Regions from separate parts of the Telluria sp. LT2P80 genome, predicted to be linked through region 2. Evidence: predicted binding sites of a transcription regulator. Region 2 holds the regulator's gene; the other holds the start of a gene.

Region 1 (15,656 bases), on a different contig from region 2:
GCTTCTGGCCACGGTAATGCCCGCGAATTTCACGCTTGATGAAATGATCGGGCACTTCATAGCGCAGCCAATCGCGGGTGCGACCCACGATCTTGACATGCTCCTGACGCAAACCGATTTCTTCCTCGAGCTCGCGGTACATTGCCTGCTCGGGTGTTTCGCCGTACTTGATTCCCCCTTGAGGAAATTGCCATGAGTGCTCTCGCACCCGCTTGCCCCACCAGACCTCGTTGTTAGCGTTCAGCAGGATGATGCCGACGTTGGGCCGAAACCCTTCACGGTCGAGCATAAGTGCACCTCGATACTTTCTGCCGGCGGACGTTCCCTCTTGCGGGCACTCGGTACCCTTGTGTTTTTACTTACGTATTGTCATGCCCAAGGGGTTTCCGCACCGCTTGCGCGGTCGATGATGCTGGTTCCGGACCCTGTTTGTAGAAAGATTGGACGCATCAGCCGGCTAATCCTTTAAAATTAGGTCGATTATAACCCTCTCTTTTTAAAAAGAATTCACAGATATGCGTGCCTCACGATTTTTTATTTCAACTCTGAAAGAAGCGCCTTCCGATGCCGAGATCGTCAGCCACAAGCTGATGATGCGCGCCGGGATGATCAAGCGCCTGGGTTCCGGCATCTATACGTATATGCCGGTCGGGCTGCGCGTCATCCGCAAGGTCGAAGCGATCGTCCGTGAAGAAATGAATCGCGCTGGTGGTATCGAACTCTTGATGCCGCTCGTGCAGCCGGCCGAACTGTGGCAAGAGACAGGTCGCTGGGACAAAATGGGCGACGAGCTGATGCGCGTGAAAGACCGCCATGGCCGCGACTTTGCAATCCAGCCGACGTCCGAAGAAGTCATCACCGACGTCGTGCGCAGCGAGATCAAGTCGTATCGCCAACTGCCGGTGAACTTCTATCATATCCAGACCAAGTTCCGCGACGAGCGCCGTCCGCGCTTCGGCCTGATGCGCGGCCGCGAATTCACGATGAAGGATGCCTATTCGTTCGACCGCGACGTCGCCGGCATGCAGACGTCGTACCAGACCATGTTCGACGCCTATACCCGCATCTTCACGCGCTTCGGCCTGAAGTTCCGCGCGGTGGCGGCCGACAACGGCGCCATCGGCGGCACCGGTTCGCATGAATTCCACGTCATCGCCAGCACTGGCGAAGATGCGCTGGTCTACTGCCCGACGTCCGATTTCGCGGCCAATATGGAAGCGGCCGAAGCCGTCGCCAGCGGCGAGCGCGCCGCTCCCACGCAAACGCTGACCAAGACGCCAACCCCGGGCACGACCAAGTGCGAGACCGTCGCGGCGCTGCTGGGTGTGAACCTGGCGCAGACCGTCAAGACCATCGCTTTGACGGTCGAGAACGAAGGCAAGAAAAGCTACTGGGTGCTGCTGCTGCGCGGCGACCATGAACTCAACGAGATCAAGGTCGGCAAAGTGGACGGCCTGGCCGGCCACCGCTTCTCGACCGAAGCCGAAATCCTCGAGGTGTTCGGCACCGTGCCGGGCTACCTCGGTCCGGTTGGCACCCGTCTGCCAGTCACCGTCGTGGCTGACCGCACGGTCGCCAACATGGCCGATTTCGTCTGCGGCGCGAACGAAGAAGACTTCCACCACATCGGCGTGAACTGGGGCCGCGATCTGCCCGAGCCAATCGTGGCCGACCTGCGCAATGTCGTCGAAGGCGACCCGTCGCCGGACGGCAAGGGCGTGCTGGCGATCGAGCGCGGCATTGAAGTGGGCCACGTGTTCCAGCTCGGCACCGCGTACTCGCAGGCGATGGGCGCGACCTTCCTCGATGACGGCGGCCGGCCTGCGCCGCTGCAGATGGGCTGCTACGGCATTGGCGTGACCCGCATCCTGGGCGCGGCGATCGAGCAGAACTTCGACGACAAGGGCATCGTCTGGCCGGACGCGCTGGCGCCATTCGAAGTGGTGCTGTGCCCGATGGGCATGGACCGCAGCGAGATGGTCAAGGACGCGACCGAGCAGCTGTATGCATCGCTGTCGGCCATCGGCATCGACGTCATCGTCGACGACCGCGGCCTGCGGCCGGGCGCGATGTTCGCCGACTGGGAACTGATCGGCGTGCCGCACCGCGTCGTGATCGGCGAGCGTGGCCTGAAGGAAGGCAACCTCGAATACCAGGGCCGTCGCGATGCAGAAGCGAGTGGCGTGGCTGTCGGCGATATGCTCGGCTTCATCAAGGCCAAGCTGGGCAAGTGATGGCATTACGCCTGGCCTCCTGGTCCGGAGGCGTGCTGCTGGCGCTGGCCTTCGGTCTGGCGGCGCCGGCGCATGCCGGCAACCAGAAAGAAGAAGCGCTGTCGGATTCGGTGCGTCTGGCGCTGGCCAACGCCATCGCCGACGCGCGTCCGCCGCGCCCGACCTTCCGCACCGAGGCGGGACGGGCGCGCTACCAGGCGTGGTTTGACCAGATGTCGCCGCGCCTGGCCAAGCGCCTGCCCGACGTCCAGACCCGCACCGAGTTCCTCGAGACCGCGTGGTATGAAGCGACCCGCGCCGGCCTGGATCCGGGGCTGGTGCTGGGCCTGATCCAGGTGGAGTCGGCCTACCGCAAGTATGCGATCTCGATTGCCGGCGCGCGCGGCTACATGCAGGTGATGCCGTTCTGGACCAAGGCGATCGGCGACGGCGACCGCCGCCGCCTGTTCCACATGCAGACCAATCTGCGCTACGGATGCGCGATCCTGCGCATGTATATCGACATGGAGCGGGGCGACCTGTACCTGGCGCTGGGCCGCTACAACGGTAGCCGGGGAAAGCCGAAGTACCCGAACGCGGTGCTGGCCGCATGGAAGAACTGGGAATTCAAACCGGGGGCGTGAAGCGTTCCTGCCTTGTACAAAACCCTAACATAGCAATCCACCACGCCGTCATCGACGCGGTGTAGACTTCCCGCTTTCCCCAGTGAGGACTGCATGCGACCCATTCTTTTCACCGCTGGCGCACTGCTGGCGGCGCTCACCGGCTGCGCGGCCACGCCGCCTGTCTCGACCGCGACTGCGACCCCGGCCCTGACGGCCAACCCGGTCGACCAGCGCGCAAAGAACATCATCTTCTTCCTGGGCGACGGCATGGGCGTCAACACGCTCACTGCGGCGCGCATCTTTGCCGTCGGCGAAGAGGGCGAACTGGCGATTGACCGCCTGCCCGAATCGGCGTTCGTGAAGACCTTCTCCAACGATGCGCAGGTCACCGACAGCGCCGCCTCGATGGCCGCCTACATGACCGGCGTGAAGCAGAACAACGGCGTGATCTCGATGTCGGCCGGCACCCGTTCGATTGCGCCCGCCAAGGATGCCAACGGCAACAGCCTGGTGAGCCGCTGCGAGAACGGCGAAGCGGCTGTCACGCTGCTCGAACTGGCCCGCAAGCGCGGCATGGCCGTGGGCGTGGTCACCAATACCAGCGTCACCGACGCCACCCCGGCCGCGACCTATGCCCACGCCTGCCATCGCAAGCTGGAAACCGATATCGCCGCGAGCCTGGTGCCCGGCGGGGCCGGCTACAACGGGGCGCTGGGCGCCAATGGCCTGGACGTCCTGTTCGGCGGCGGCGCGCAGCAATTCACGCCGTTCGCGCGTGGCGGCAAGCGCGCCGACAACCGCGATCTGCAGGCCGAGCTCAAGGCCAAGGGCTTCCGGGTCGTGGGCGACACCGCCGGGTTCAATGCCTTGACGCCAGGCGCGCCGGTCGTTGGCCTGTTCGCCGCCAACCACATGGACTTCGACGCGATCCGCGACGCCGCCCGTCAACCGGCGCTGCCAGCCATGACGACCAAGGCCATCGACCTGCTGGCGCCGCACCGTGGTGGTTTCTTCCTGATGGTCGAGGGCGGCCTGATCGACCATGCGCTGCACGCCACGCTCGGCAAACGCGCGCTGCAGGAGACGGTGACGTACAACGCCGCGCTGCAGGCGGCGCTCGAACGCATGGAAGCGCTCGACCCGGGCCTGAAGAACACGCTGATCGTCGCCACCGCCGACCATGACCACACGCTGCTGCTGAACGGCTACGCAGCGCGCACCGGCAAGACCACGCCTGCCAACCCGGGTGTACTGGGCCTGGTGCGCACGGCCGACGGCAAGCCGACGCTCGACAGCCAGGGCATGCCGTACACGATCATCGGCTTCGGCACGGGCGAGAATCGCCACCAGGGCGGGCGCACCACGCCGCTGACCGACGCCGTCGTCGCGGCCGACGATTACCACCAGCAAGCAGTCGTGCGCACGCGCGCAGGCGCCGAGACGCATGGCGGCAGCGACGTCTACCTGGGCGCCGCCGGCGCGAACGCGGAGCTGTTCCGCGGGACCATCGACAACACGCGCGTCTTCAATCTGATCAAGACCGCAGCCGGTCTGTAAGCACGAGAAATCCACCATGACTTCACGACGCATTCTCCCGCTGCTGCTGGCCGCCGCCTTTGGCGCAGCGCTGCCGGCAACGGCTTCGGCCCAGCAAAAGGCGAAGAACATCATCTTCTTCCTTGGCGACGGCATGGGCCCGTCCGTCACCACCGCCGCCCGCATCTACCGCGGCGGCGAAGACAGCCTGCTGCACTTCGAGCGCCTGATGGAGCGCACCGCGCGCATCAAGACCTATTCGCTCGATTACCAGACCACCGACAGCGCGCCGTCGATGGGGTCATACATGACCGGCATGAAGCTGAACAACGACGTCATTTCGCAGGCCGGCGCCCGCACGATCAACCCGACCAAAGACGGCGTCGACCAGTGCGGCGCGAATAACGGCACGCCGGCGATCACGATCCTGGAGCTGGCCAAGGCACGGGGCCGCGCCACCGGCGCCATCACCACGACCGAACTGACGCACGCCACGCCCGCGTCGACCTTCGCACACACCTGCAGCCGCGATGCGGCCTACACGATCGCGCAGCAGCTCGTACCGGGCGGCGCCGGCTACAACGCGGCGCTGGGCGACGGCGTCGACGTGCTGATGGGCGGCGGGCGCAATCACTTCACGCCACGCGACGCGGCGCTCAATCCGAAGGGCCGGCCGGATGGACGCGACCTGATGGCCGAATTTGCCGGCGCCGGCTATTACGTGGCCGGCACCCGCGCCGGCATGATGTCGGCCAAGGCAGGGCGCAAGTTCGTCGGCATCTACAGTGACAGCAGCCACCTCGATTACGCGTACCAGCGCCGCCCCGAGCAGCCGACGCTGGCGGAGATGACGGGCAAGGCGATCGATCTGCTGTCGACCAATCCGAACGGCTTCTTCCTGATGGTCGAAGGGGGCAAGATCGACCATGCGCTGCACGACACCCGCGCGAAGCACGCACTGGAAGAGACGGTGGCGTTCGACGATGCGTTGCAGCTGGCGGTCGAGCGCATGCGCGCGATCGACCCGGGCCTGCAGAACACGCTGATCGTGCTCACCGCCGACCATGACCACACGATGCAGATCAACGGCTACCCGAAGCGCGGCAACCCGATCCTGGATATCGTGCGCGACTACGCGACGGGCGAGCCGAAGAAGGATGCGGACGGCAAGACGTTCACCACGCTGGTGTTTGGCAATGGTCCGAACCGGCCGGACATGCGCGCCGATGTCGATGGCATGGCCGCACAGGGCGACGATTACCACCAGGAGACAGGCGTGCACAAGTCGTCCGAAACCCATGGCGGCGGCGATGTGAAACTGTATGCGACCGGCGCCGGCTCGGCGTCATTCAAAGGCACGATGGAGAATACCCGCGTGTTCGAACTGATGAAGGCTGCCGGCGGCCTGTAAGTTCAGATTCAGGTTATTTACACCTGAATAACAAAAAGCCCCGGATTTGATTCCGGGGCTTTTTTTAATCAGCGAGACGTCGACTGAATATAACCTGAACTTATTTCAGATGATCCGAAATCAGTTTGGTCATTTCAAACATCGAGACTTGCTCTTTGCCGCCGAAGACTGCTTTGAGCTTGTCGTCGCCATTGATCATGCGACGGTTTGCCGGATCTTGCAGGTCTTTCGACTTGATGTAATCCCAGACCTTTTTGGTCACTTCGGTGCGTGGCAGCGGCTTGTCGCCAACGACTGCAGCGAGCGTGGCCGACGGGGTCATGGCTTTCATGAACGCGGCGTTTGGCTTGCGTGCAACTGCTGGCTTGTCGGCCGATTTGTCAGCCGTTTTAGCGGCTGCTTTTGCTGGTGCTGCTGCCTTTTTTGCTGCGGGCTTGGCCGCTGCAGCAGGCTTGGCAGCTGCTTTTTTTGCTGGTGCTGCAGTGGTTTTTTTGGCTGTTGCCATCTTCGAGCCTCCTAAAACGAACACATGGAAAAATGCGTAATTTATCGCACGCCTATATTGGTAGCGTTTTACTGTTCGTGCAAGTCTTTTTCCAAACTTTTTCACTCTGATAAGCGGCTAAATGGGCGCTATCGCACACAACAACGCACGGGAACGATAAAACGCCGACAAGGGGCGTAAAAAAACCGCGCAAAGCGATACTCTGCGCGGTTCTGCGAGCGGAAAACAACCGATTAGCGCATGCCGGGCATCATGCCCTTCATCCCGCGCATCATCTTCATCAGGCCGCCGCCTTTGAGCTTTTTCATCATCGTCTGCATCTGGTCATACTGATTGAGCATGCGATTGACTTCCTGCACCTGGACACCGGCACCGGCCGCAATGCGGCGCTTGCGGTTGGCCTTGATCAGTTCGGGTTTCGCGCGCTCGAGCGGGGTCATCGAATCGATGATGCCGACCATGCGCTGGACCGATTTCTCGGCCTGGCCCATGTTGGCGCCTGCCGCGGCTTGCTGGAACTGGGCCGGCAGCTTGTCCATCAGGCCGGCCATGCCGCCCATCTTTTTCATTTGCGTCAGCTGCGACTTGAAGTCGTTCATGTCGAAGCGGCCGCCGACCTTGATCTTGTTGGCCAGTTCGGCTGCCGCTTCGGCGTCGACACCCTTGCGCGCTTCTTCGACCAGCGCCAGGATGTCGCCCATGCCCAGCACGCGGTTGGCCATGCGGGCCGGATCAAAGGCTTCGAGGCCATCGAGTTTTTCGGAGACACCGGCAAACTTGATCGGTTTGCCCGTCACGTGCCGCACCGACAGCGCCGCACCGCCGCGCGAGTCGCCATCGAGCTTGGTCAGCACGATGCCGGTCAGGGGCAGGGCGTCGTTGAACGCCTTGGCGGTGTTGATCGCATCCTGGCCCAGCATGGCGTCGACGACGAACAGCGTCTCGATCGGGTTGACGGCGGCGTGCACGGCCGCGATCTCTTGCATCATCGCTTCGTCGATACCGAGGCGACCCGCGGTATCGATGATCAGGACGTCGTGGTAATGCTTCTTGGCCCAGTCGAGTGCGGCCAGTGCAATGTCGACCGGCTTGTCGCTGGCGGTCGACGGGAAGAAGTCGGCGCCGACCTGCCTGGTCACCGATTCGAGCTGCGCGATTGCGGCCGGACGGTAGACGTCGGCCGAGACGGTCAGGACCTTCTTCTTTTTCTGTTCCTTCAGGTACTTGGCCAGCTTGCCGGTGGTGGTGGTTTTACCAACACCCTGCAGGCCGGCCATCAGGATGATCGCCGGCGGTTGCTGGGCGAACGACAGCTGGCTGGCCTCAGGGCCGAGGTCGGCGCCCATCAGGGCTGCCAGTTCCTTCTGCACCACGCCCACGAGCGCCTGGCCCGGGCTGAGCGAGCCGACGACTTCTTCGCCGAGGGCTTTTTCCTTGACCTTGGCGATGAATTCACGCACCGCCGGCAGCGCCACGTCGGCCTCGAGCAGGGCCATGCGCACTTCGCGCAGCATCTCTGCAGTGTTTGCCTCGGTGAGGCGCGCCTCGCCGCGCATGGTCTTGACGACCTTGGCAAGGCGTTGGGTGAGGTTATCTAGCATGTTCAACCTAATTAGTAAGGGCACATCGGACGCGCGGTCCCGAGCAAAATGCCGGTGGGCGAGCGCCGCCAAAGCGGCATTTTACCTTGCGCAGGTGCTGCTGGTTCTTCCGGCGGACGGCAGGCGCACATTTTTTCAGCAAACCGTGGCGTTTTGCACTGGAGGAAAGCGTGGGCGGCGCCGCCCGCATGCCAGGTGGGCGAAAAATCCGCCTACCCCACGGCGGCACCATGCAATGGTGTAGACTCCCGTCATGCAGAATTTCCTCTTCCTTGCCGCGGCTTTCCTGTACGCGGTATGCGCCCTGCTGCCATCGCGCCGCGCGCCGGCCATCTCGGCCGTGACGGCCGGCGCATGGGCGCTGCACGGCGTCTCGCTCGGCATGGACGTGATGGTGCCGGGCCGGCTGCGTGTCGGTTTCGCCATCATGCTGTCGTCCGCGCTGTGGGTGTCCGTGGCCGCCTACTGGCTCGAAAACCGCAATTTCGCCCTCGACGGCATGCGCCGCCTGGTGATGCCGTTCGCCGCCGTGGCCGCGCTGCTGCCGCTGCTGTTCCCCGGCACCCTGACGCCGCTGGCCGGCAAGTCGCCGGCGTTTGGCTGGCATATCGCGGTTGCAGTGCTGGCCTACAGCACCCTGACCATTGCCGCCTTCCACGCCGTGCTGATGGCATTGCAGGAAGCGCGGCTGCACACCCGCACCGCTGGTGGCGGCCGGTTTGACGCCGCGCTCGACCAGTTGCCGGCGCTTCTTACCATGGAAAAACTGCTGTTCCGGGTGATCTGGATCGGCTTCATCCTGCTCAGCCTGACGGTGCTGTCTGGCTTCGTGTTCTCCGAACAGGTGTTCGGCAGGCCGCTGCTGCTCGACCACAAGAGCGTGTTCGCGCTGCTGTCGTGGGCGCTGTTCGCGGCGCTGCTGGCCGGGCGCCGCTGGCGAGGCTGGCGCGGCAAGACCGCGCTGCGCTTCACGCTGGCCGGGTTTGCCACGCTGGCGCTGGCCTATGTCGGCAGCCGTTTCGTGCTCGAAGTTATCCTGCACCGGGGAACCATCTGATGCGACTATTATTCTGGATTGCCTTCATCGCCCTCGTCGTCTTCGCGGTGCGCAACAAGCTGCGCGCCATGAGCAAACGTGCGGCCGTACCGCCGCAGGCGCGCCCCGGCGCGGCCAAGGCGCCGGTGCAGATCGAAGCGATGGCCCAATGTACCCACTGCGGCATGTACTTCCCGGCGTCCGAATCGGTGCGCGCCGACGGCCACGACTACTGTTCGCCAGGCCACGTGCGCCTGCCGCCGCCGTAGGCGCAGGCCGGCCTTGACGCAACGCCGCATCCTGTCGCCCGAAGCGCGCGTCGCCCTGTGGCGCTCGCTGCAGACCTTCACGCTCACGCGCATCGTCATCGCGCTGGTACTGCTGCTGTATTTCGGTGTTAACTTCGAGAACGGCACGCTGCGCGTCACGCAGCAGGTCGCCCAGATCTGCCTGGGCTACGCCATCATGGCGCTGGTGTTCTCGTTCGCCGCGCGCCGCCAGCGCCGCTTCCTGGTGCAGCTAGGCGTGCAGGTTGCGCTCGACCTCCTGGTCATTTCGCTGCTGTATCTGGCCGCCGGCGGCCTGCGCAGCGGCCTTGGCATCCTGTATCTGTTCCCGCTGGCCGGCGCGGCGATCCTTGCGCCCTTGCTGCTGGCGTTGTTCGCGGCGGCGGTGGCCACGCTGTTCTTGCTGGGCCTGAGCGTGTGGCAACTGGTCGAAGGGTTCGATCCGCCGCTGATGCAGGCGGGCCTGTTTGGCGCAGCCTTCTTCGCCGCCGTGCTGGTAACCAACCGCATGGCCGCGCGTCTGCTGGGGCAGGAAGAACTGGCAGCCCAGCGCGGCGCCGACCTGCGCATCCAGCAGGCGATCAATGAAATCGTGATTGCCGACGTGGGCGACGGCATCCTGGTGGTGGGCGCCGACGGCACGGTGTTTACCGGGAATCCGGCGGCGCGCCGCATGCTCGGGCTGCAGGCCGACACGTCGGGCTTCCTGCTGCACGCGGCGCCGGCCTTCGAACCGCTGGCCGAAGCGTTCGATGCCTGGCTTGCCGCGCCCGAGAACGATACGGCCTTCGTCACCGTCAAGCCGTATCGCGAAGGTGACGGCGCCGGTGACGTGCGCGGCCGGCGCGACCAGCCGGTGCACGTCAAGCTGCGCTTTGCCCGTGTCGCCGCGCCGGCCGATGCAGTGGGGGAGGGCGGTAGCCGCAGCGTGATCTTCATGCAGGACGTGAGCGCCATCGAAAACCAGGCGCAGCAACTCAAGCTGGCGTCGATGGGGCGCCTGACCGCCAGCATCGCGCACGAGGTGCGTAACCCGTTGTCGGCCATCGGCCACGCGACGGCGCTGCTGGCCGAAGACCTGCATGGCCCGGCCGAAGTGCGGCTGCTGAAAATCGTCGGCGACAATGTGGCGCGCGTGAACCGCATGGTCGAAGACATCCTGCAGCTGTCGCGCAAGGCCCAGCCCAACGGCGAGCCGGTGCCGCTGGGCGCGTTTCTCGAACAGCTCAAGGCCGAGTTCTGTGAAATCCATGGCCTGGCCGGTGATATAGTCTATATCGGCGATCCGGGCGGCAGCGCCGTGCGCTTCGATCCGCTGCACCTGCATGAAGTCCTGCTCAATCTGCTCAACAACGCGGTGCGCTATGCCAGCCGCCAGCCGGCCAGCATCCGCATCTTTCCTGCGCGCGATGCCGCCGGGCGGCGCGAGCTGCACGTGCAGGACGACGGCCCCGGCATCACGCCCGAAGTGCGCGACCACCTGTTCGAGCCGTTCTATACCACCTCGAGCAAGGGCACCGGCCTTGGACTCTACCTGGCGCGCGAACTGTGCCTCAACAACGATGCGAAACTCGATTATGAATACCGGTTCGACCCGTCCGCGCTGGGCCCGCGCAAGGCCAGTGGCCGCTTTGTCATCACCTTTGCCCTTGCCTGACGTGGCCGGGAAGCCGTCATGAGCGCGCCGCGCGTTTTGGTACTCGACGACGAGGCCGACCTGCGTGAGCTGCTCGAGATCACGCTGCTCAAGATGGGCCTGGACGTCGACAGCGCCGCCACGCTGCGCGAGGCGCGCGCGCTGTTCCACGAGCGCGATTACGCGCTGGTACTGACCGACATGCGCCTGCCGGACGGCCTGGGCCTCGAACTGGTGCGCGAAATCGGCGCGTCGGGCAAGGGCACGCCGGTGGCCGTGATCACCGCTTACGGCAGCGCCGAAAACGCAGTGGTGGCGCTGAAGGCCGGTGCGTTCGACTATATCGCCAAGCCGGTGGCGCTGGACGCGCTGCGCGTGATGGTGCGCGCGGCGCTCAAGCAATCCGAAAGCGCGGCGCTCGGTGACGGCGCTGCGCCCGACTCGCGCATGATCGGCAGCTCGCCCGCGATGGCGGCATTGCGGGCCCAGATCGCCCGCCTGGCGCGCTCGATGGCGCCGATCTCGATCACGGGCGAATCCGGCAGCGGCAAGGAGCTGGCCGCGCGCGAGATCCACGCCCAGAGTTCGCGCGCCGCCAAACCGTTCATCGCAGTGAACTGCGGCGCGATTCCCGAAACGCTGATGGAGGCCGAGTTCTTCGGCTACCGCAAGGGCGCCTTCACGGGCGCGTCCGATGAGCGCGACGGCTTCTTCCAGGCGGCTAACGGCGGCACGCTGATGCTCGACGAGGTGGCCGACCTGCCGCTGGCAATGCAAGTGAAGCTGCTGCGCGCGATCCAGGAGCGGCGCGTGCGCAAGATCGGCGCGACGGTCGAGGAACCGGTCGACGTGCGCATCATTAGCGCAACGCACCAGGACCTGGCGCGCTGCGTCGAAACAGGCAAGTTCAGGCAAGACCTGTTCTACCGGCTGAACGTGATCGAGCTGGGCTTGCCGCCGCTGCGCGAGCGTCTGGACGATCTGGCGCCACTGGTGAGCGGCATCCTGCAGCGTTTGGCCGGGGCAGGGCAGGCCACGCTCGGGGCCGGGGTGCTGGACGCGCTGCGGGCGTATTCATTCCCCGGCAATGTGCGCGAGCTGGAAAACGTGCTGGAGCGGGCGCTGGCGTTTGCCAACGATGGCGTGATCGAAGTGGGCGACCTGTCGCTCAAGGCGGCGCGGCCGATCGAACCGGCACGGGCCGAACTGGCACCGCCGGCGGTCACGCCGCCCGCTGCCGCGGCGCCAGTCGCTCCGGCCGCGCCGGTCGTACCCGTCGCGCCAACGGTATCGGCGCCGCCGGGCGTCGGTCCCGCCGAATTGCCCGGCAACCTGCCCGAATACCTGGAGCAGGTCGAACGCGACATCATCGGCCGCGCCCTGCAGCAAACCCAGTTCAACCGGACCCAGGCCGCCAGCCTGCTCGGCATCAGTGTCCGCCAGTTGCGCTACCAGATGCAGAAGCTGGACATCAGCGCGCCGGACGATTGACGGCTGGTCTGCAGCCGGGCGGCGGGCCCGCGGCCCGGTCATTTCCCCACGGTTTTTTTAAGGTTAGTAGTCGCTTACCGCGTACTCCCCGTGCTTATGGCGACTCTCGAAAGTCAAGGCTCGCACGCGATAAAACTGAAAATTTTGGACATTTATTTGCTTGCCTGTACCGCAAACGAGGTACTACAATTAGTCTGATATCAACGCCCGGCACTAGATATAGTGGTAGTGACTGAAAAGGCACCAGGATTGCGGGCTGCGGCGAGTTGTTCATACGTTGTCCACAAGTTGCACACAAACTTATCCATTGATCGGTTAATTAAGCACTTGTCGACACGAAATATTTACTAGTTCTTACCCTGCTTCTCTGGTTTGCCACCACAGGCCACCGGCTGGCAGGGCATCGTTTTTTAATTTGTTGACGGACCGGGTTTGCGCAATACGGCAAGACGGTTGCCATGTAGACAACGGCGGTCCGACCGCTCCTGGAGGCGCAATGCAAACAGCACAGAATAGTTCGATTAACCAACATGTCACCCCAGGATCGGCGCCCGCCGGCAGCACCCCGGCCGACATCGTCGCTCGTGGCGACTATCGCGTCATCCGCCGCAACGGTTCGGTGGTGGCGTTCGAGCCGCACAAGATCTCGGTCGCAATGACCAAGGCCTTCCTGGCAATCGCCGGCGGCCAGGGCGCCGTGTCGGCGCGCATCCGCGAGCTGGTCGAGCAGATGACCAACAACGTCGTCACCGCGCTGGTGCGTCGCCAGCCAAACGGCGGCACGTTCCATATCGAGGACGTGCAGGACCAGGTCGAGCTGTCGCTGATGCGTTCGGGCGAACACGATGTCGCGCGTGAATACGTGCTGTACCGCGCCAAGCGCATGGAAGAGCGCCGCGCCGCGAAAGAAGCCGCTGGTGGCGGTGGCGCCGTCGTCGCGCCGCAGATCCACGTCGTCGATGGCGGCGAGCGTCGCCTGCTGGACATCAACACCGTCATCGGTCTGATCGGCGCGGCCTGCGCCGGCCTCGAAAAGCACGTCGACGCTGACGCGATCCTGGCCGAGACCATGAAGAACCTGTACGACGGCGTGCCGGTCGAAGAGCTGCACAAGTCGGCCATCCTGGCTGCGCGCGCGCTGATGGAAAAAGACCCGGCCTACAGCCAGGTCACCGCCCGCATCCTGCTGCACACGATCCGCAAGGAAGTCTTCGGCCGCGAAGTGGCGCAAGCCGGCGCCGCCGCCGAATACCTGACCTACTTCCCGCAATACATCGCCAAGGGCATCGCCAACGAGCTGCTCGACGAAGAACTGGGCAAGTACGACCTTGAGCGCCTGGCCAAGGCCATCGTCGCCGACCGCGACCTGCAGTTCGGCTACATCGGCCTGCAGACCCTGTACGACCGCTACTTCCTGCACGTGCGCGACGTGCGCATCGAAATGCCACAGGCGTTCTACATGCGCGTGGCAATGGGCCTGGCCCTGCGTGAAGACGACCGCGAAGCGCGCGCCATCGAGTTCTACAGCCTGCTGTCGTCGTTCGACTTCATGAGCTCGACCCCGACCCTGTTCAACTCGGGCACCCGCCGTTCGCAGCTGTCGTCGTGCTACCTGACCACCGTCGGCGACGACCTGGAAGACATCTACGACGCCATCAAAGAAAATGCGCTGCTGTCGAAGTTCGCCGGCGGCCTGGGCAATGACTGGACGCCAGTGCGCGCACTCGGTTCGCGCATCAAGGGCACCAACGGCCGCTCGCAGGGCGTGGTTCCGTTCCTGAAAGTGGTCAACGACACGGCCGTCGCGGTCAACCAGGGCGGCAAGCGCAAGGGCGCTGTCTGCGCCTACCTGGAAACCTGGCACCTCGACATCGAAGAATTCCTCGACCTGCGCAAGAACACGGGCGACGATCGCCGCCGCACCCACGACATGAACACGGCGAACTGGATTCCCGACCTGTTCATGAAGCGCGTGATGGAAAAGTCGCACTGGACGCTGTTCTCGCCATCCGAGACGCCCGACCTGCACGATCTGACCGGCAAGGCCTTCGAACAAGCCTATCTGGCGTACGAAGCCAAGGCCGAGCGCGGCGAAATGGCCGTCTTCAAAAAGATCGAGTCGCTCGACCTGTGGCGCAAGATGCTGTCGATGCTGTTCGAAACCGGTCACCCATGGATCACGTTCAAGGACCCGTGCAACATCCGCTCGCCACAGCAGCACGTGGGCGTCGTGCACTCGTCGAACCTGTGCACCGAGATCACGCTGAACACGAGCGCCGATGAAATCGCCGTCTGCAACCTGGGCTCGGTCAATCTGCCGCAGCACATGAAGGGCGATGGCCTGGATCACGTCAAGCTGCAAAAGACGATCCGCACCGCGATGCGCATGCTCGACAACGTCATCGACATCAACTACTACGCCGTCGAAAAAGCGCGCAACTCGAACCTGCGCCACCGTCCGGTCGGCATGGGCGTGATGGGCCACCAGGATTGCCTGCACATGATGCGCATCCCGTTCTCGTCCGACCGGGCGGTGCAGTTCGCCGACACGTCGATGGAAGCGGTCTGCTACTACGCCTACCTGGCCTCGACCGAACTGGCCGAAGAGCGTGGCCGCTACGAAACCTACACGGGTTCGCTGTGGGACCGCGGCATCCTGCCGCAGGATTCGATCCAGCTGCTGGCCGACGAACGTGGCAACCAGTACCTGGAGCAGGATACGTCGTCGAAGATGGACTGGACCCCGGTGCGCGAGCGCATCAAGCAGTTCGGCATGCGCAACTCCAATTGCGTGGCAATCGCTCCGACCGCGACGATCTCGAACATCATCGGCGTCTCGGCCTGTATCGAGCCGACGTTCCAGAACCTGTACGTGAAGTCGAACCTGTCGGGTGAATTCACCGAGATCAACTCGTACCTGGTGCGTGACCTGAAGGCGCGTGATCTGTGGGACGAAGTCATGATCGCCGACCTGAAGTACTTCGACGGCTCGCTGTCGAAAATCGACCGCGTACCGCAAGACCTGCGCGACCTGTACGCAACGGCATTCGAAGTCGAGCCGAAGTGGCTGGTCGATGCTGCGTCGCGTCGCCAGAAGTGGATCGACCAGGCCCAGTCGCTGAACATCTACATGGCCGGCGCATCGGGCAAGAAGCTGGACGAAACCTACAAGCTGGCGTGGCTCCGTGGTTTGAAAACGACCTACTACCTGCGCACGATCGCTGCGACGCACCTGGAAAAGTCGACCACCCGTACCGGCGCGCTGAACGCCGTGTCGGTCTCGGGCGGCCTGTCCGGTGGCCTGTCGGCCGGCG
Region 2 (15,656 bases):
CATCACCAGCGAGCAGCGCAGCGATTGCCCAGGCCACCATCGCGCTGGCCAAGGGCTTGTCGCTGGCCGTGGTCGCCGAAGGTGTCGAGACGATCGGCCAGCGCGATTTTCTCGGCTCGCTCGGGTGCGACGTGATGCAGGGGTATCTGTATGGCCGCCCCGTTCCGGCCGTCGACATGGCGCGGTTGCTGGCGCTCGGTCGTGTGATGCTGTAAGGGCTGCGCCGTCGCTGCACGGTCCCTGCAGCGTTCGTTAGCGTAGCCTTAAGCCCAGCCGTGCAGCGGCGCGCGCGCTGTAAAATGCACCGATCAAGTCACCGGGAACCCCCAATGAGCAACAAATTCGTACGCGGCGCTTGCCTGGCCGCGTTGGTGTGCGTGTCCTCGCTGGCGCACAGTGCGCCCCAGGTCAGCGCGCCAAAGGCAGCCGTCTCGAAAATGGACGCGCTGCAGCTCGACGCCGTGATCCCGGTCGGCCCGCAGGTCAAGGTCGGCAAGCTCGCCAATGGCCTGACCTACTACATCCAGCGCAATGCGCGCCCCGAACACAAGCTCGAACTGCGCCTGGTCGTCAAGGCCGGCTCGATCCTCGAAGACGACGACCAGCGCGGCCTGGCGCACTTCGTCGAGCACATGGCGTTCAATGGCTCCACCAACTTTCGCAAGCACGAGCTGGTGTCGTACCTGCAATCGATCGGCGTGGGCTTCGGCGCCGACCTGAATGCCTACACCTCGTTCGACGAGACCGTGTACATCCTGCCGATTCCGACCGACAAGCCGCAGAACGTCACGCGCGCCTTCCAGGTGCTGGAAGACTGGGCCCATGGCGTGAGCTTCGATAGCGACGCCATCGACAAGGAGCGCGGCATCATCCTCGAAGAAGCGCGCCTGGGCAAAGGCGCCGCTGACCGCATGGGCAAGCAGATCTACCCGCGCCTGTTCAACGGCTCGCGTTACGCCGAGCGCCTGCCGATCGGCCGCGAAGACGTGCTGCGCAATTTCAAGCCCGAGACGCTCAAGCGCTTCTACAAGGACTGGTACCGGCCCGACCTGATGGCGGTCGTCGTCGTCGGCGACATCGATCCGGCGCAGGCCGAGAAGCTCGTCAAGCAGCACTTCACGCGCCTGAAGAATCCGGCCACGCCGCGCCCGCGCGACTACGCCGCGATTCCGGCGCGCGCCGACACCGAGGCGCTGGTCGTGACGGATCCGGAAGCCGATGGCAATGCGGTGCTGATCCGCTATCCGGTGCAACCGGTACGCGACCTGGGCACCGTGCGCGCCTACCGCGAAGAGCTGGTGCAGGGCCTGTTTGCGTCGATGCTCAGCGCGCGCCTGGCCGAGATCTCGCAACTGCCCGATGCGCCGTGGCTGGGCGCCAGCAGCTCGCTGGGCAAGCTGACCCCGCGCTACCGCGCTTACAACGCGTCGGCCGCCATTGGCCCGCGCGGCGCGCAGCCCGCCATTGCGGCGCTGGTCCAGGAAAACGAACGGGCACGCCAGCACGGCTTCGGCGTGCAGGAACTCGAGCGCGCCAAGAAAAACCTGATGCGCACCTACGAGCAGGCCTGGAACGAGCGCGCCAAGAGCGATTCGGGCACCTACGCCGCCGAGTACATCCGCAACTTCCTGCAGGACGAAGCCATCCCCGGCATCGAGACCGAATACCGCTACGTGCAGAACCTCGTGCCCGGCATCACGCAAGCCGAGATGAACGCCTACGCGCGCAGCACGATCCCGCAAGACTCCGGCAAGCTGGTGCTGTACACGGGCGTGGCCAAGTCCGACACGCCCACCGGCCCGCAATTGCTGGCCGCGGTGAGCGAAGCCGCGCGCCTGCCGGTCGAGCCATACGATGAAAAATTGCTGGCAGCGCGCCTGATGGAACGCCCGGCGCAACCCGGCACGATCACGCACGAAGAGCACGACAAGGCGCTGGGCCTGACGCGCCTCACCCTGTCGAACGGCGTGAAGGTGATCCTGAAACCCACCGACTTCCTGAATGACCAGGTGGTCCTGAGCGCGGCGCGCCCCGGCGGGCAAAGCCTGTTCCCCGACCAGGACATCCTGAACGCGCGCTTTTCCAATGCGATCGTGGCCAGCATGGGCGTGAAGGATTTCACCCCGCTGGACATGCGCAAGATCCTGGCCGGCAAGGCCGCCGGCGTGACCGTGGGCCTGGGCAGCTACACCGACGTGATCGCGGGCGCCTCGGGCGCCACCGACATCGAAACGATGCTGCAACTGCTGTGGCTGAAGTTCGCGGGCGTGCGCCGTGACGAAGACCTGTTCCACGCATATATCGACAAGCAGGCCGAGATTGCGCGCAATGCCAGCGGCCAGCCGGGGCGGCGTTTCGGCGACGCCGTGGTGTCGGCGCTGTTTGGCGACCACCCGCGCGCGCCACGTTCGCTCGACGCCGGCGAGTATGCCAAGATCGACCTGGATCGCAGCATCGCCATCTTCCGCCAGCGCTTCTCGAGCGCAAAGGACATGACCTTCATCCTGGTGGGCAGCTTCGACGAAAAGGCGATCCGTCCGCTGTTGACGAGCTATCTGGGCACCCTGCCCACGCCCGCGCTGCCGGTGGCGTACCGCGACGTGGGTCTGCGCCCGGTGACGGGCGTGGTCAAGCGCGAAGTGCGCAGCGGCACCGAGCCAAAGAGCAGTATCTCGATCAACTTCACGGGACCGGCCGTGTTCTCCGAGGCCGAGCAACTGCGCCTGTCGGCACTGATCGAAGTGACCAATCTGCGCATCATCGAGGTGCTGCGCGAAAAGATGGCGATGATCTACGGCGGGGGTGCCAGCGGCGCGCTCAGCAAGATCCCATACGGGAACTACTCGATCGGCATCAACCTGCCGACCGGGCCAGAAAATGTCGACAAGGTCGTGGCCGCGACGTTTGCCGAAATCAAGCGCCTGCAAGAGAACGGACCGGACGCCGCCGAGCTGGAAAAAGTGAAATCCGGCTGGATCCAGAACCATCGCCGCTCGCTGCGCGAAAATGGCTACTGGGTGGCGAACCTGCAATCGAGCCTGACCGAAGGCACCGATCCGGCGTCGATCCTGAAGGTCGAGCAGCAGGTGGCTGCGCTGACGGCGCAGGACGTGCAGGCGGCTGCGCGGCGTTACTTCGATACGAAGAACTATGTGCAGGTGGTGCTCAATCCGGAGCTGGCCAACAAGGCCGCGAACGTGGCCAGGGCGCTGGCCACGGGCAGGCAGGACGTGCCAGCAACGCCCGGCACCTGAGCCTCGCACGACCGTTCGCGTGGCGGCGGGCATCGTCTATACTGTGCGTGTCCGCTGCCGTTGCAGCGGACATCCGCCCACGTACAGATCAACGCCGGCGCCCGGCATCACCGGCGCTCTACTGGTGAAACACCATGCGCATTTCCGATAACCCGGTTCACCTGGCCGGCAAGCCCCTCACCCACGCGTGCCATGCCTGCGCCTTTTTTCATACGGACGAAGAAAAGTACCGTGTGCTGCTGCCGTTCATCCTGGAAGGCGTTGAACGCGGCGAACTGGCTGCCCACATCGTCAACCCGGCGCAGCGCGACATGCACCTGGCCCGGCTGGCGCAGGCGGGTGTGGACCTTGACGCCGCCCAGGCGCAAGGCCAGCTTGCCGTGCGCACCTGGGACGAGACCTATCTGCAGGACGGCAAGTTCGACCAGCAGCGCATGATCGCCACGCTGCTGGCGCTGATTGCGCCGGCTGACGCACCACCCGGAACCGTCACGCGCAATATCGCCGACATGGCATGGTCGCCCGGCGCGCGTCCCGACGCCCACGACATCGTCGAATACGAGGCGCGCCTGAACCAGGTACTCCCTGAGCACCACAACCCGATCGTCTGCACCTACGACCTGACGCATTTCAGCGCCGATATCGTGATCGACATCCTGCGCACCCACCCGATGGTGATCATCGGCGGCATCCTGCAGGAAAATCCTTTCTTCGTGCCGCCGGCCGAGATGCTCGAGGAGCTCGAAGCGCGTCGCCTGGCAGGAGTCACGCCGGCCAGCGCTGCGCGATAGGCAGGCACACCGGCATGCATTCACCCGACGAGTACCGCGCCGAGATCGACCGCCTGCGCAAGACCACGCGCGACCTGGTGGCCATGACCACCCTGCCAGCCGTCTGGGGCGACCTGCCGCCGGAAGGTGTCATCGACAGCCTGGCCAGCGTCCTGCTCAACACCCTGAACCTGGATCTGGTCGGTATCCACCTGCCGGGCAAGGGCGAGACCGATCCGCTGGAAGTCATCCGCCTACGGCGCGGCGAGACCGGCGACACGCTTCCCGCCGCGCGCGCGGCGCTCGATGCCGCCATGCAGTCGGGCGCCGTAGATGGCGTGCAGCCGGCAACGCTGCAAACCGGCGACGCATCACTGCAATTGGGCACCGCCCGCTTTGGCATCGGCAACGATCCCGGCGTCGTGGTCATCGGCGCGCGGCGCGCCGGCTTTCCATCCGAGCACGAGCGCCTGCTGCTGGGTGTGGCCGCCAACCAGGCCGCCGCCATCCTGCAGCGGCGCCTGGCCGAACGCGCGCTGGCGCGCAGCGAGTCGCGCTTTCAGGACCTGGCCGATGCCGCACCGGCCATGCTGTGGGTCACCGAACCCGATGGCAAACTCTCGTTCCTGTCGCGCGCCTGGCACGAATTCACGGCCCAGGACCGGGGAACGAGCCTGGCGTTCGGCTGGACGGCAGCCGTGCATCCCGATGAGCGCGACGCGGCGCTGCACGCGGTCGTCGATGCCAATGCGCGCCGCGTGCCATTCAGCATGGAGCATCGGCTGCAGCATGTCGTCGATGGGTACCGCTGGGTGATTGCGACCGGACAGCCGCGCTTTGCGGCGAACGGCGACTTCCTGGGTTTTGTCGGCAATGTGCTCGACATCAGCGACCGCAAGCGCACCGAACAGGCGCTGCACGAGACGCGCGACACGCTCGTGACGATGTTCGACGCCCTGCCGGTGGGCGTGGCCGTGGCCGGCCAGGACGGCAAGCTGTTGCTGTCGAACGAGGCAATGCACCGCTACCTGCCCACCGGCGTGCTGCCATCGCTGGACGAAGAGCGCTACATGCGCTGGACCGCGTTCGATGCGGCTGGCCGGCCGCTTGAGCGCCGTGATTTCGCCGGCGCACGCGCGGCGCGCGGCGAGCGCGTCGTCCCGGGCATCGAAGCGCGCTACCTGGGCGACGATGGTGTCGAGATCTGGACGCAGGTGGCGGCCGTGCCGCTCAAGGGCCGCGACGATGTCACACGCGGCCACGTGGCGATCGTTACCGACATCGACGCCTTCAAACGCACCGAAGCAGCGCTGCGCCTGGCCGAATCCCGCCAGCGCGAACTGTTTGACGAAGTGGCCAGGGCCAACCGCAACCTGAGCGAATTCCTGGCCGTGCTGGCGCACGAACTGCGCAATCCGCTGGCCCCTTTGATGACGGGCCTGGAATTACTGCGCGTAGGTCCCCGCGACCCCGCCGTGGCGGCCAATGTGCGCGACATGATGGAGCGCCAGGTCCGGCAACTGGCGCACCTGATCGACGACCTGCTCGACATTGCGCGCGTCACCAACGGCAAGGTGGAGATACGCAAGACCCGCGTCGACCTCAACGCGATCGTGAACAATGCGGTCGAGACCAGCCTGCCGCTGATCGACAAGCATCGGCATGCATTCGACCTGCAGCTGCACGCTGCGCCGCTGCCGGTACAGGCCGACGCCACCCGCATCGCACAGGTGATCGGCAACCTGTTGACCAATGCGGCCAAGTACACGCCGCCGGGTGGCGCGCTGTCGCTGTACGTGACGCAGGACGGGACTGACGCCGTCATCACCGTCACCGACAACGGCGTCGGCATTCCCGCCGCCTCACTGGAATCGGTGTTCGAGATGTTCAGCCAGGTGGGCAGCAACCGCCAGCACGCGCAGGGCGGCCTGGGCATCGGCCTGTCGCTGGTACGCCAGCTAATCGATTTGCATGGCGGCACGGTCAGTGCGCACAGCGAGGGCATCGGCAAGGGCAGCACGTTCGTGGTCAGGCTCGCGCTCGCTCAGGCGACAGTGGCGCCGGCGCCTGCCAACGCGCCAGCAGCACTGGGCGCGCCAGTCGGGCCGCTGCGCATTCTCGTCACGGACGACAATGTCGATGCGGCGGTGACGTTGTCAATGCTGCTCGAGATGGAGGGCCACGCCGTTACGGTCGCCCATGACGGACAGCGGGCGCTGCAGGTGGCCGCGCAATACCGGCCGGACATGGTGTTTCTTGATATCGGCCTGCCGGACATGTCGGGCCACGACGTGGCGCGCGCCTTGCGGCAGATCGCCGGGCTTGAACGCTGCACCATTGTCGCTGTTTCCGGCTGGGGCGCGCAGGACGACCTGGCGCGCTCGCGCGCCGCCGGCTTCGATGCGCACTTCACCAAGCCGGTGGACTCGAGCCGGGTACTCGATTACCTGGCGGTGGTCGCTGCCAGCATGCGCTCGACGTAGCGCGCAATCAGGTCGATCTCGAGATTGACGCGCGAACCGGCCGCCAGGTGGCGCAGCGTGGTGACCTCGATCGTGTGCGGAATCAGGTTGATCGAGAAGCGGCAGACTTTCTGGCCGCCCTCTTCCAGGTCAGCCACGCGATTGACGGTCAGCGACACGCCATTGACGACGATCGACCCCTTATAGGCCAGGAATTTGCCCAGCTCGTGCGGCGCATCGATGATCAGTTCGCGCGATTCGCCGACCGGTTCGAAGCTGTGCACGACGCCCAGGCCGTCGACGTGGCCCGACACCAGGTGCCCGCCCAGGCGCTCGGCCAGCGTCAGGGCTTTCTCGAGGTTGACTTCACCGGGCGCGTCCAGGCCCACGGTCTTGTTCAGGCTTTCGCGCGAGACGTCCACCGTGAACCCTGTGGCGCTCTTTTCGGTGACGGTCATGCAGGCGCCGTTGATGGCGATCGAGTCGCCCAGACCCACGTCGGCCAGCGACAGCGGGCCGGCATCGATGGCGAGACGCACGCCGGCGTCCAGGCCGCCGGCCAGCGGCGCAACGGAAGTGATGGTGCCGACAGCGGCGACGATTCCAGTAAACATACGACGTTATTCCTTGTTGGGGGTAGCAGAGGATGGGGAAGCAGCTTCGGCAAAGCGGGCCAGGATGCGCAGGTCGTCGCCCACGCGCGTGACGTCGTGGAAGCGCAACTGGCGCCGCTCGGTCAGTTGCGTGAGCGGCGGCAGGTCGAACATCCCCTGCCCCGGGCCGATCAGGCTGGGCGCCAGGTAGACCAGCAATTCGTCGACGCAGCCTTCGCGCACGAGCGAGGCATTGAGCTTGCTGCCCGCTTCGACGTGGACTTCATTGACTTCGCGCCGGCCCAGTTCGCGCATCAGCGCCGGCAGGTCGACCTTGCCGTGGGCGTTCGGCAGGTACAGCACGTCGTGGCCGGCGGCGCGCAGGGCAGCGGCTTTCTCGCCGCCCGGTTGTTCGGCTGCGGCGATGAGCCAGCACGGTTCGCCCTGCAGGATGTGCGCATCCAGAGCGATCTCGAGGCGGCTGTCGACGATCACGCGGCGCGGCTGCATCGGTGTGGCCAGGCCCCGTACGGTGAGCTGCGGGTTGTCGGCCTTGACGGTGCCGATGCCGGTGACGATCGCGCTGGCCCGCGCGCGCCAGGCGTGGCCGTCGGCGCGGGCGTCGGGGCCGGTGATCCACTGGCTTTCGCCGCCGGCCAGGGCCGTGGCGCCATCCAGGCTGGCGGCCACTTTCAGGCGCACCCACGGCAGGCCGCGCACCATGCGCGAGAAAAAGCCGATATTCAGTTCCTGCGCTTCGCACGCCATGATCCCGGAGCGCACGGCGATGCCCGCTGCTTCCAGCTGCGCCAGGCCACGACCGGCGACGAGCGGATTGGGGTCGACCATGGCCGCCACCACGCGCCCCAGGCCGGCGGCGATCAGCGCGTCCGAACAGGGCGGCGTGCGGCCGTGGTGGCTGCACGGTTCGAGCGTGACGTAGGCGGTGGCACCACGCACATCGTTGCCGCGCGCGGCGGCGTCGCGCAGCGCCTGGATTTCAGCGTGCGCCTGGCCGGCCGGTTGCGTGTGGCCGGCGCCGATGACGACGTCGTCCTTGACGATCACGCAGCCGATGCGGGGATTGGGCGCAGTGATGAACATGCCGCGCGCCGCCCAGGCCAGCGCCGCGGCCATGCCTTCGGTGTCGTTGAGAATCGGTTGGCTGTCGTGCGTCACGTGGTCTTTCATCGGTGTGCATCGTGCAATGCGCTTGGTTTCAAGCTTGTTGTCAGTCTTGTTTCAGGGCGGTGCGGCGACGCCATCGCAGCCGGCGTCATGCGCCGGGTTGCACAGGCGCGGGCGGCCAAGCAGATTGATTTTAATACGACGTACCCCGCCGCCGTGGAACAGCGACAGCGTGCCCGGCCGTGCCGCGGCGCTGCTCGTATCGCTGCAACTGCGTCCCGCGCCATTGTAGGCGATGTATTGCGGGGCTGCAGGGCTGGCAAAGGAATAGCTCACCTGCACCCCCTGCGGCAGCGTGGCGCGCACGGCCAGAATCTCGTCGCCTGCGCCCGCCTGGCGATTGTTGTCGCGATCGACGTACACGGTCCAGCCGCGTGACCAGTCGATGCCGGCTGCGTCGTTCGCTGTGAGGATCACGGGTTCGTTGCGGGCAATCGCCATCGATCGGGTGAGCTGGACTGCACTGTAGAGGTCGCCTGCGGCCACGCGCAGTTCCTGGCCCTGCACGATCCGGTGCAGGCCGGGCGCCGCCAGCGACGACGTGATCGCCACCATGCCCAGCACCACGGCCAGTTCGGCCATCGACAGGCCGGTGCAGTGGCGGCGCAGGATCGCGCGGGCCAGCGTGGCCTCAAGGCGCGTTGTCATGGCCAGCAGCGTGTGGACTGGCCGCTTGCGCCAGTTGAGCCGCTCGAACCACCAGCCCCGCTGGCGCCCTGCGCGCCGGTGCTGTCCAGCGTCAGCGTGCCGCATTCCGGATCGGCAAATGCAGTATTGACATTGACCGTGCCGGGCCGCGCACGCAGCACGATGCAGGCGGCAATCGTCTGCTCGGGACAGGCCTCGCCGTCGAGCTCATAAGCACTGGCTGCGGCGCTGTTGCCGAGCCAGGTGCGGAACTGGCCCGCTTCAAAGGCGCCCGTGGCCATCGAGAACGCGACATAGCTGTGATGCTGGGCGCGGTATTGCTCCTGGCGCTGCATCAGGTCGAGCAGCGCCAGCTGGGCTTCGACCCGGCGCGCCTTGACGATCTGGCGCGCATACGACGGATAGGCCACCGATGTCAGGATGCCGACGATCGCCAGCACCAGCAGCAGTTCGATCAGCGTGAAGCCATTGCGGTGTCGGGTCATGATGTGCTCCTGTTTGCCCCTGTTTGCCCGGGTACGTCATTCGGATGCCGCGGCGACCAGCGCGGACCAGTTGCCGATCTCGCGCCAGCCGACGCGCCGGCCATGCCCGCCGGCGGGTGGCAGGCGGTAATAGGCCTGGACGGCGGCCCCGGCGCCCTGCATGCTGCCGGCACCGCGCGCGGCGATACGGTAGAGCGGGCCGTCGGCGGACGCCGGCATCAGCTCGATCAGGTAGCGTGGCGTCTCGAGTGGCAAGCCGCCGTCCCCTGTGGGCAGCGTGGCGCCGGTGAAGGTGCCGAACGGGATGGCCGGGCCGTCGTCAAGCGCCAGCCGGGCCAGTTGACCATTGGCGTCGGCGTCGTGCGCGCACAAACCGTTGTACGGCCGGGCGCCCAGGCACGCGCCGACGAAGGCATCCGCACTGCCGCTGCGGATCGCGTTGGCGCGCGCCGAGCCTGGCGCTGCGCCGCCGTCGATATCGTGTTCGGCATCGAGCAAGGCGGCGTGGGCCATGTGCAGGGCCAGCGCGCGCTCGCGTTCGTATGCCGCGGCACGGGTGCTTTGCAGGGCGCCGCGCGCCGAGGCGATGCCTGTCATGAGCACGGCCAGCATCAGCACCAGCGCGGTGATGAGCGCGATGCCGGCCTGGCGCCGTGGGATAGGGAAACGCTGATGGCGCATACGCTGCTCAACGCGGCGCGACCGGCGGCGCAGATGGCGGCACGCCGGGTGGAGCGACAGGCACCGCAATTGGCACCGCGACTGGCACCGCGATCACCGCGCCATACACCTTGTGCATGCGCGCATCGCCGTCGCGATCGAGGTCGGCCGCCGCCAGCCGGACACCTAGATCGGCAGCCGCCAGCGCACCGTCATACCCCGGACCGAACAGCCAATGGACGAGGCCCTCACCGGCATCAGGCGCCTGACGCGGCCCATGCAGCAGCAAGCCGACCCGTACGCTCGCAACGTGCTTCCAGTGGCTGCGCGTACGCAGGTCGGCGGCCAGCTCATCTGGAGTCGACCCGGCCAGCACCAGCGCCGCGTCGAGCGCCCGGATCGCGCTGGCGTTCACGTATCGATTGGGCGCGCCATCGCCATCGGTATCGAGTCCGTACAGCACCTGGAAGCTGTCGACGTGGCCTGCCACGGCATCGGACGACCAGTTGCCGGCGCCCCGGTATTTGCAGCGCAGTTCAGCGTCGCCCTGCGCATTGCGTGCTACATAAAAAATGCTCCAGCCTTCCTGATCGCGATGCACGGGAAAGCCAGCGCAATCGAGCGTGCCGCCGTCGCCATGCGGCGGCGCGCCGGTGCCGGCAAAGCGCAGCGCCAGCACATCGCTGCCGTTGACCGTCGCCGGAAGCGGCGCATCGATGCCGGCGCCGGCATGGGTCAGCGAGGCAGCATCCAGCCCGGCGATCGCGGCAGGTAGCGCAGGATCGATCACCGGATGCGCCGCCCAGTCGACGTGGCCTGCCAGGCGCACGGCGCGCGCCAGCGCATCGAGCGCGTAGCGACCGGCGTCGTCCATCTCGGCCGCTTCGAGCAGCGCCGCATGTGCACGTGTGGCGCCGATCAGCAGCGAGCCAGCCGCCAGCAGCACGGCCAGGCCGAGCGTCATCGCGACCATGAATTCGGCGATGGTAAAGCCAGCCTGACGCACACACCGGTACCGATGGATCCTCATCGCGCCACCATCAGCACGAATGCCGGCAGGTCATCGTTGCCGTGCCAGCCGATCTTGATGGCCACGGCCGCATGCGCCCCGCCGCTGCACGCCCACCGATAGCGGCGACTGCCGGCATCCCACGGCGCCGCATCGCGGCATACGGCAATGCGCCCGCCGGGAAAACGCCGGTGCACGAGCAGGCGCGTCTCATCGAGATCGAAGGCCGCCAGCGCCAGCGGATCGCATGCGGCAGTGCCGAAGCACGCGGCGGCGGCGACAGGCGGGCCGTCGGCAACGGCGTCGTAATCGAGCGACAGATAGGGATTGCCCGCATCGGGCAGGCTGGCCAGCGGCAGATTGGCGCCAATGCGCGCCGCCAGCGAGCTTGCCAGCTGGCCCGCTTCGGCCATCAGCGCTGCCTGCTGTTGCGTGCGCTGCGCCGCCAGCTGGGCCGCCCCGGCGCCGACGATGCCGATGGCGAGCACGAACAAGGCCACCAGCACTTCGATGAGCGTAAAACCGTGGTGTGAATGGTTGCGCACCCAAGCCTCCCGATAACGAGCTACGACGTTATCAGGCCGGCTTTGCACGCCCGTGCGTCGGCGCAAGCGTACGCCGCGCCAATCGGGGAACCTTGAAAAGGGATTAGTTGTCGAGCTTGCGCTGGTGCCCGACTTCGGCCAGCGCTGCCTGGAAGGAATCCAGGTCTTCGAAATTCTTGTAGACCGATGCGAAGCGGATATACGCGATCTTGTCGAGGCCCTTCAGCTCTTGCATCACGAGCTCGCCCACATGGCCGGTATCGACTTCGCGCAGACCGCTGGTGAGCAGCTTTTCTTCGATGGAGGCAACGGCCTTGTCGATCGCTTCGGCTGCCACCGGCCGCTTGCGCAGCGCCAGCATCAGGCTGCCGCGCAGCTTCGAGGAGGCAAACTCGGTGCGGCTGCCGTTCTTCTTGACGATGATCGGCATCGACAGTTCGATGCGCTCATAGGTGGTAAAGCGCTTGTCGCACTTGCCGCAGCGGCGCCGGCGCCGGATGGCGTCCCCCTCCTCCGATACGCGGGTATCGAGGACTTGTGTATCTTCATGCTGGCAAAAGGGACATTTCATGGCGCCGGGGCTGCAATACTACATGGGGTACTTCCGGGCCGGCGAACCGGCCCGGAAGGCAAATCAGGCAGCGTAGACCGGATACTGGCTGGTCAGTTTCTTGACTTCGCCCTTGACACGCTCGATGGTCGCAGCGTCGTGCGGGTTGTCCAGCACATCGGCGATCAGGTTGCCCACGGTGACGGCGTCTTCTTCGACAAAGCCACGCGTCGTGAAGGCCGGGCTGCCCAGGCGAATGCCCGACGTGACGAACGGCTTTTGCGGGTCGTTCGGGATGCCGTTCTTGTTGCAGGTCATGTGCGCCTGGCCCAGGATGGCTTCGGCTTCCTTGCCCGTCAGGTTCTTGGCGCGCAGGTCGACCAGCATCACGTGCGATTCGGTGCGACCCGACACGATGCGCAGGCCACGTGCGGTCAGCGTGTCGGCCAGTGCCTTGGCGTTCTTGACGACCTGCTGCTGGTAGGTCTTGAACTCAGGCGTCAGCGCCTCCTTGAACGCGACGGCCTTGCCGGCGATGACGTGCATCAGCGGGCCGCCCTGGATACCAGGGAAGATGGCCGAATTGATGATCTTCTCGTGCTCGGCCTTCATCAGGATGATGCCGCCGCGCGGGCCGCGCAGCGACTTGTGCGTGGTCGAGGTGACGAAGTCGGCGAACGGCACCGGGTTCGGGTACTCGCCTGCAGCGATCAGGCCGGCGTAGTGGGCCATGTCGACCATGAAGTAGGCGCCGACGGCCTTGGCGACCTTGGCGATGCGCTCGAAGTCGATCTTCAGCGAGAACGCCGATGCGCCGGCGATGATCATCTTCGGCTTGTGCTCGTGCGCCTGGCGCTCGAGCGCCTCGTAGTCGATGTCTTCTTCAGCGGTCAGGCCGTACGAGACGACGTTGAACCACTTGCCCGACATGTTCAGCGGCATGCCGTGGGTCAGGTGGCCGCCTTCGGCCAGCGACATGCCCATGATCGTGTCGCCTGGTTTCAACACAGCGAAGAACACGCCCTGGTTCGCCTGCGAACCCGAGTTCGGCTGCACGTTGGCGGCTTCCGCGCCAAACAGTTGCTTCAGGCGGTCGATTGCCAGCTGCTCGACGATGTCGACGTATTCGCAGCCGCCGTAGTAGCGCTTGCCCGGATAGCCTTCGGCGTACTTGTTGGTCAGTTGCGAGCCCTGCGCTTCCATGACGGCTGGCGAGGTGTAGTTTTCGGACGCGATCAGCTCGATGTGGTCTTGCTGACGGACGTTTTCCTTCTGAATGGCATTCCACAGATCCGGATCGACATTGGCCAGCGTATGGTCTTTAGCAAACATGTAAAACTCCAATCGATAGTAATCCAGGCAACGAGCGGCGCTGTGTGCGGGTGCGGGAGCCAAAGGGCGCGGGCAGCCGCGATCGAACGCGTACCGGTTGATGGCTGCCCAGGCGAACGGCGTATGGCGTCTCACGTTCCCCGGTGGGTACCCACCTTTGCCGCGCCGCGCACCAATCGGTGGCGCTTGTGCGGTGTTTCGCCAGTTACGTGAGACGTAAAGTCCGCAAATTGTACTGAACTCCCCATTGAAGGGCAAGGAAAGCGCCGTCCTGGTGACCCGCCGGGGCGTAATCGCCCGCCCGCCACGGCGTCCTGGTCATTTCGGCTACAATTTTGCAACCCTGCATCTGCCTGCGCACTGCTCCCTCACTGCCCTTTTCAAGGATTCATCATGATCGTCCTCATCACCGGCGCATCGGCCGGCTTCGGCGCCGAAATGGCGCGCACCTTCGTCTCGCACGGCCACCGCGTGATTCTGGCAGCCCGCCGCACCGACCGCATCGCCGATCTGGCAGGCGAACTGGGCGACGCCGCCCTGCCGGTAACGCTCGACGTCACCAGCCGCGCGTCGGTCGAGGCTGCGCTGGCCGGCTTGCCGGCCGACTGGAAGGGGATCGATGTGCTGATCAACAATGCCGGGCTGGCCCTGAATACGGTGCCAGCGCACGAAGTGCCGCTGGAAGACTGGGAAACCATGATCGCCACCAATTGCAAAGGCCTGGTGACGATGACCCGGCTCGTGCTGCCCGACATGGTCGCGCGCGGCAGCGGACTGGTCATCAATATCGGCTCGACTGCCGGCCACTACCCTTACCCGGGCGGCAATGTGTACGGCGCCACCAAGGCCTTCGTGGAACAGTTCACGCTCAATCTGCGCGCCGATCTCGTCGGCACCGGCGTGCGTGCCACCAATCTGGCGCCGGGCTTGTCCGGCGGCACGGAATTCTCCAACGTGCGCTTCAAGGGCGACGATTCGGCAGCAGCCAAAGTGTACGAAGGCACGACGCCGCTGAGCGCAAAGGATATTGCCGACACCGCGTACTGGATCGCGACGCTGCCACCGCACGTCAACGTCAACAGCATCGAACTGATGCCGACCTGCCAGGGCTTTTCGCCATTCACCATCAAGCGCGCCTGACCCGGCGAGTGACCGCGCGGCGGTTACGCTGGCACGCTGAATGGCAACCGATAGCGTGCCCGCCATTTGTGAGAAAATGTTACAGTGATTGGTCTTTTTGCCAAGTTTCAAGTCTACTACCGCTCAAAAGCACGATTTTGTGCGAGGGGTACGTAAGTAATTTCCACGCTCGACGGCCGGAAACGGTGATATCGAGAAGGAAACTCGCGTAGAATGTTTCTCATGTTCATGTATCGGCAGTAACAATGTCTTCAGTATTTAACTGGCCAGTCAGGGTGTATTACGAAGATACCGACGCTGGCGGCATTGTTTTCTATGCCAACTACCTGAAATTCTTTGAACGCGCCCGCACCGAATGGCTTCGGTCACTCGGCGTGCAGCAACAATCCCTGCTCGACGCGGACAACACTGCCTTCGTCGTCAAGAACGTGACCCTCGATTATCACGCTGCGGCGCGCCTCGACGACCAGTTGACGATACAAACCAGTGTTGCCAGGCTGGGCCGCGCATCGGTCCAGTTTCTGCAGCAGGCCTGGTGCGGTGAAACCCTGCTCAATACGGCGAGCGTGACCGTGTGTTGTGTCGATATTGCAACAATGCGCCCGCGCCCCTTGCCTGACCACGTGGCTGCTAAAATGCGTGCCGCCTGAATACATACCTAAATAAATAGCCCATGACCGTCACCCCAGACCTTTCATTCGTCGCCCTGATCGGCAATGCCCACGTGCTGGTGCAATTGATTATGGCCTTGCTGTTGCTGCTGTCGATCGTGAGCTGGACGTACATCTTCCGCAAGGTATTCGCGATCCGCGCCGCACGTGCGCAGACCGAGCAGTTCGAGCGCAGCTTCTGGGCCGGCGGCAATCTGCACACGCTGCACCAGAGCGCCAGCAGCCAGCGTGACCAGAGCGGCGCCCTGGCCCGCATCTTCGAATCCGGCATGGGTGAATTCATCAAGGGCAAGCAAGCGTCGCGCGAAACGCTCGACATGAACTCGGTGCTCGACGGCGCTCGCCGCGC

The links. Region 2 encodes NrdR, which represses ribonucleotide reductase genes. Its sites were predicted from a motif close to CACNANATNTNGTG; they were not measured.
Region 1: the regulator NrdR is predicted to act here: its motif matches at 12,554-12,567, upstream of AC56LW_RS06090 (ribonucleoside-diphosphate reductase subunit alpha).

Annotation. Positions count from the first base shown of each region.
Region 1 covers NZ_JCASIO010000001.1:1,392,371-1,408,026, reverse strand. Annotated here, with positions in the region: gene AC56LW_RS06145 (RNA pyrophosphohydrolase) at 1-289, opposite strand, end outside; gene AC56LW_RS06140 (proline--tRNA ligase) at 516-2,234, shown strand; gene AC56LW_RS06135 (lytic transglycosylase domain-containing protein) at 2,234-2,857, shown strand; gene AC56LW_RS06130 (alkaline phosphatase) at 2,951-4,396, shown strand; gene AC56LW_RS06125 (alkaline phosphatase) at 4,413-5,786, shown strand; gene AC56LW_RS06120 (SWIB/MDM2 domain-containing protein) at 5,887-6,291, opposite strand; gene ffh (signal recognition particle protein) at 6,525-7,892, opposite strand; gene AC56LW_RS06110 (cytochrome C assembly family protein) at 8,146-8,949, shown strand; gene AC56LW_RS06105 (PP0621 family protein) at 8,949-9,197, shown strand; gene AC56LW_RS06100 (sensor histidine kinase) at 9,211-10,872, shown strand; gene AC56LW_RS06095 (sigma-54-dependent transcriptional regulator) at 10,891-12,342, shown strand; gene AC56LW_RS06090 (ribonucleoside-diphosphate reductase subunit alpha) at 12,839-15,656, shown strand, end outside.
Region 2 covers NZ_JCASIO010000013.1:21,482-37,137, forward strand. Annotated here, with positions in the region: gene AC56LW_RS22525 (two-component system response regulator) at 1-256, shown strand, start outside; gene AC56LW_RS22530 (M16 family metallopeptidase) at 330-3,254, shown strand; gene AC56LW_RS22535 (MEDS domain-containing protein) at 3,389-4,045, shown strand; gene AC56LW_RS22540 (hybrid sensor histidine kinase/response regulator) at 4,060-6,507, shown strand; gene AC56LW_RS22545 (riboflavin synthase) at 6,468-7,100, opposite strand; gene ribD (bifunctional diaminohydroxyphosphoribosylaminopyrimidine deaminase/5-amino-6-(5-phosphoribosylamino)uracil reductase RibD) at 7,107-8,270, opposite strand; gene AC56LW_RS22555 (GspH/FimT family pseudopilin) at 8,322-8,915, opposite strand; gene AC56LW_RS22560 (type IV pilin protein) at 8,912-9,400, opposite strand; gene AC56LW_RS22565 (pilus assembly PilX family protein) at 9,437-10,081, opposite strand; gene AC56LW_RS22570 (PilW family protein) at 10,089-11,090, opposite strand; gene pilV (type IV pilus modification protein PilV) at 11,087-11,614, opposite strand; gene nrdR (transcriptional regulator NrdR) at 11,718-12,185, opposite strand; gene glyA (serine hydroxymethyltransferase) at 12,249-13,496, opposite strand; ZMP/ZTP riboswitch at 13,596-13,715, opposite strand; gene AC56LW_RS22590 (SDR family oxidoreductase) at 13,890-14,636, shown strand; gene ybgC (tol-pal system-associated acyl-CoA thioesterase) at 14,882-15,286, shown strand; gene tolQ (protein TolQ) at 15,310-15,656, shown strand, end outside.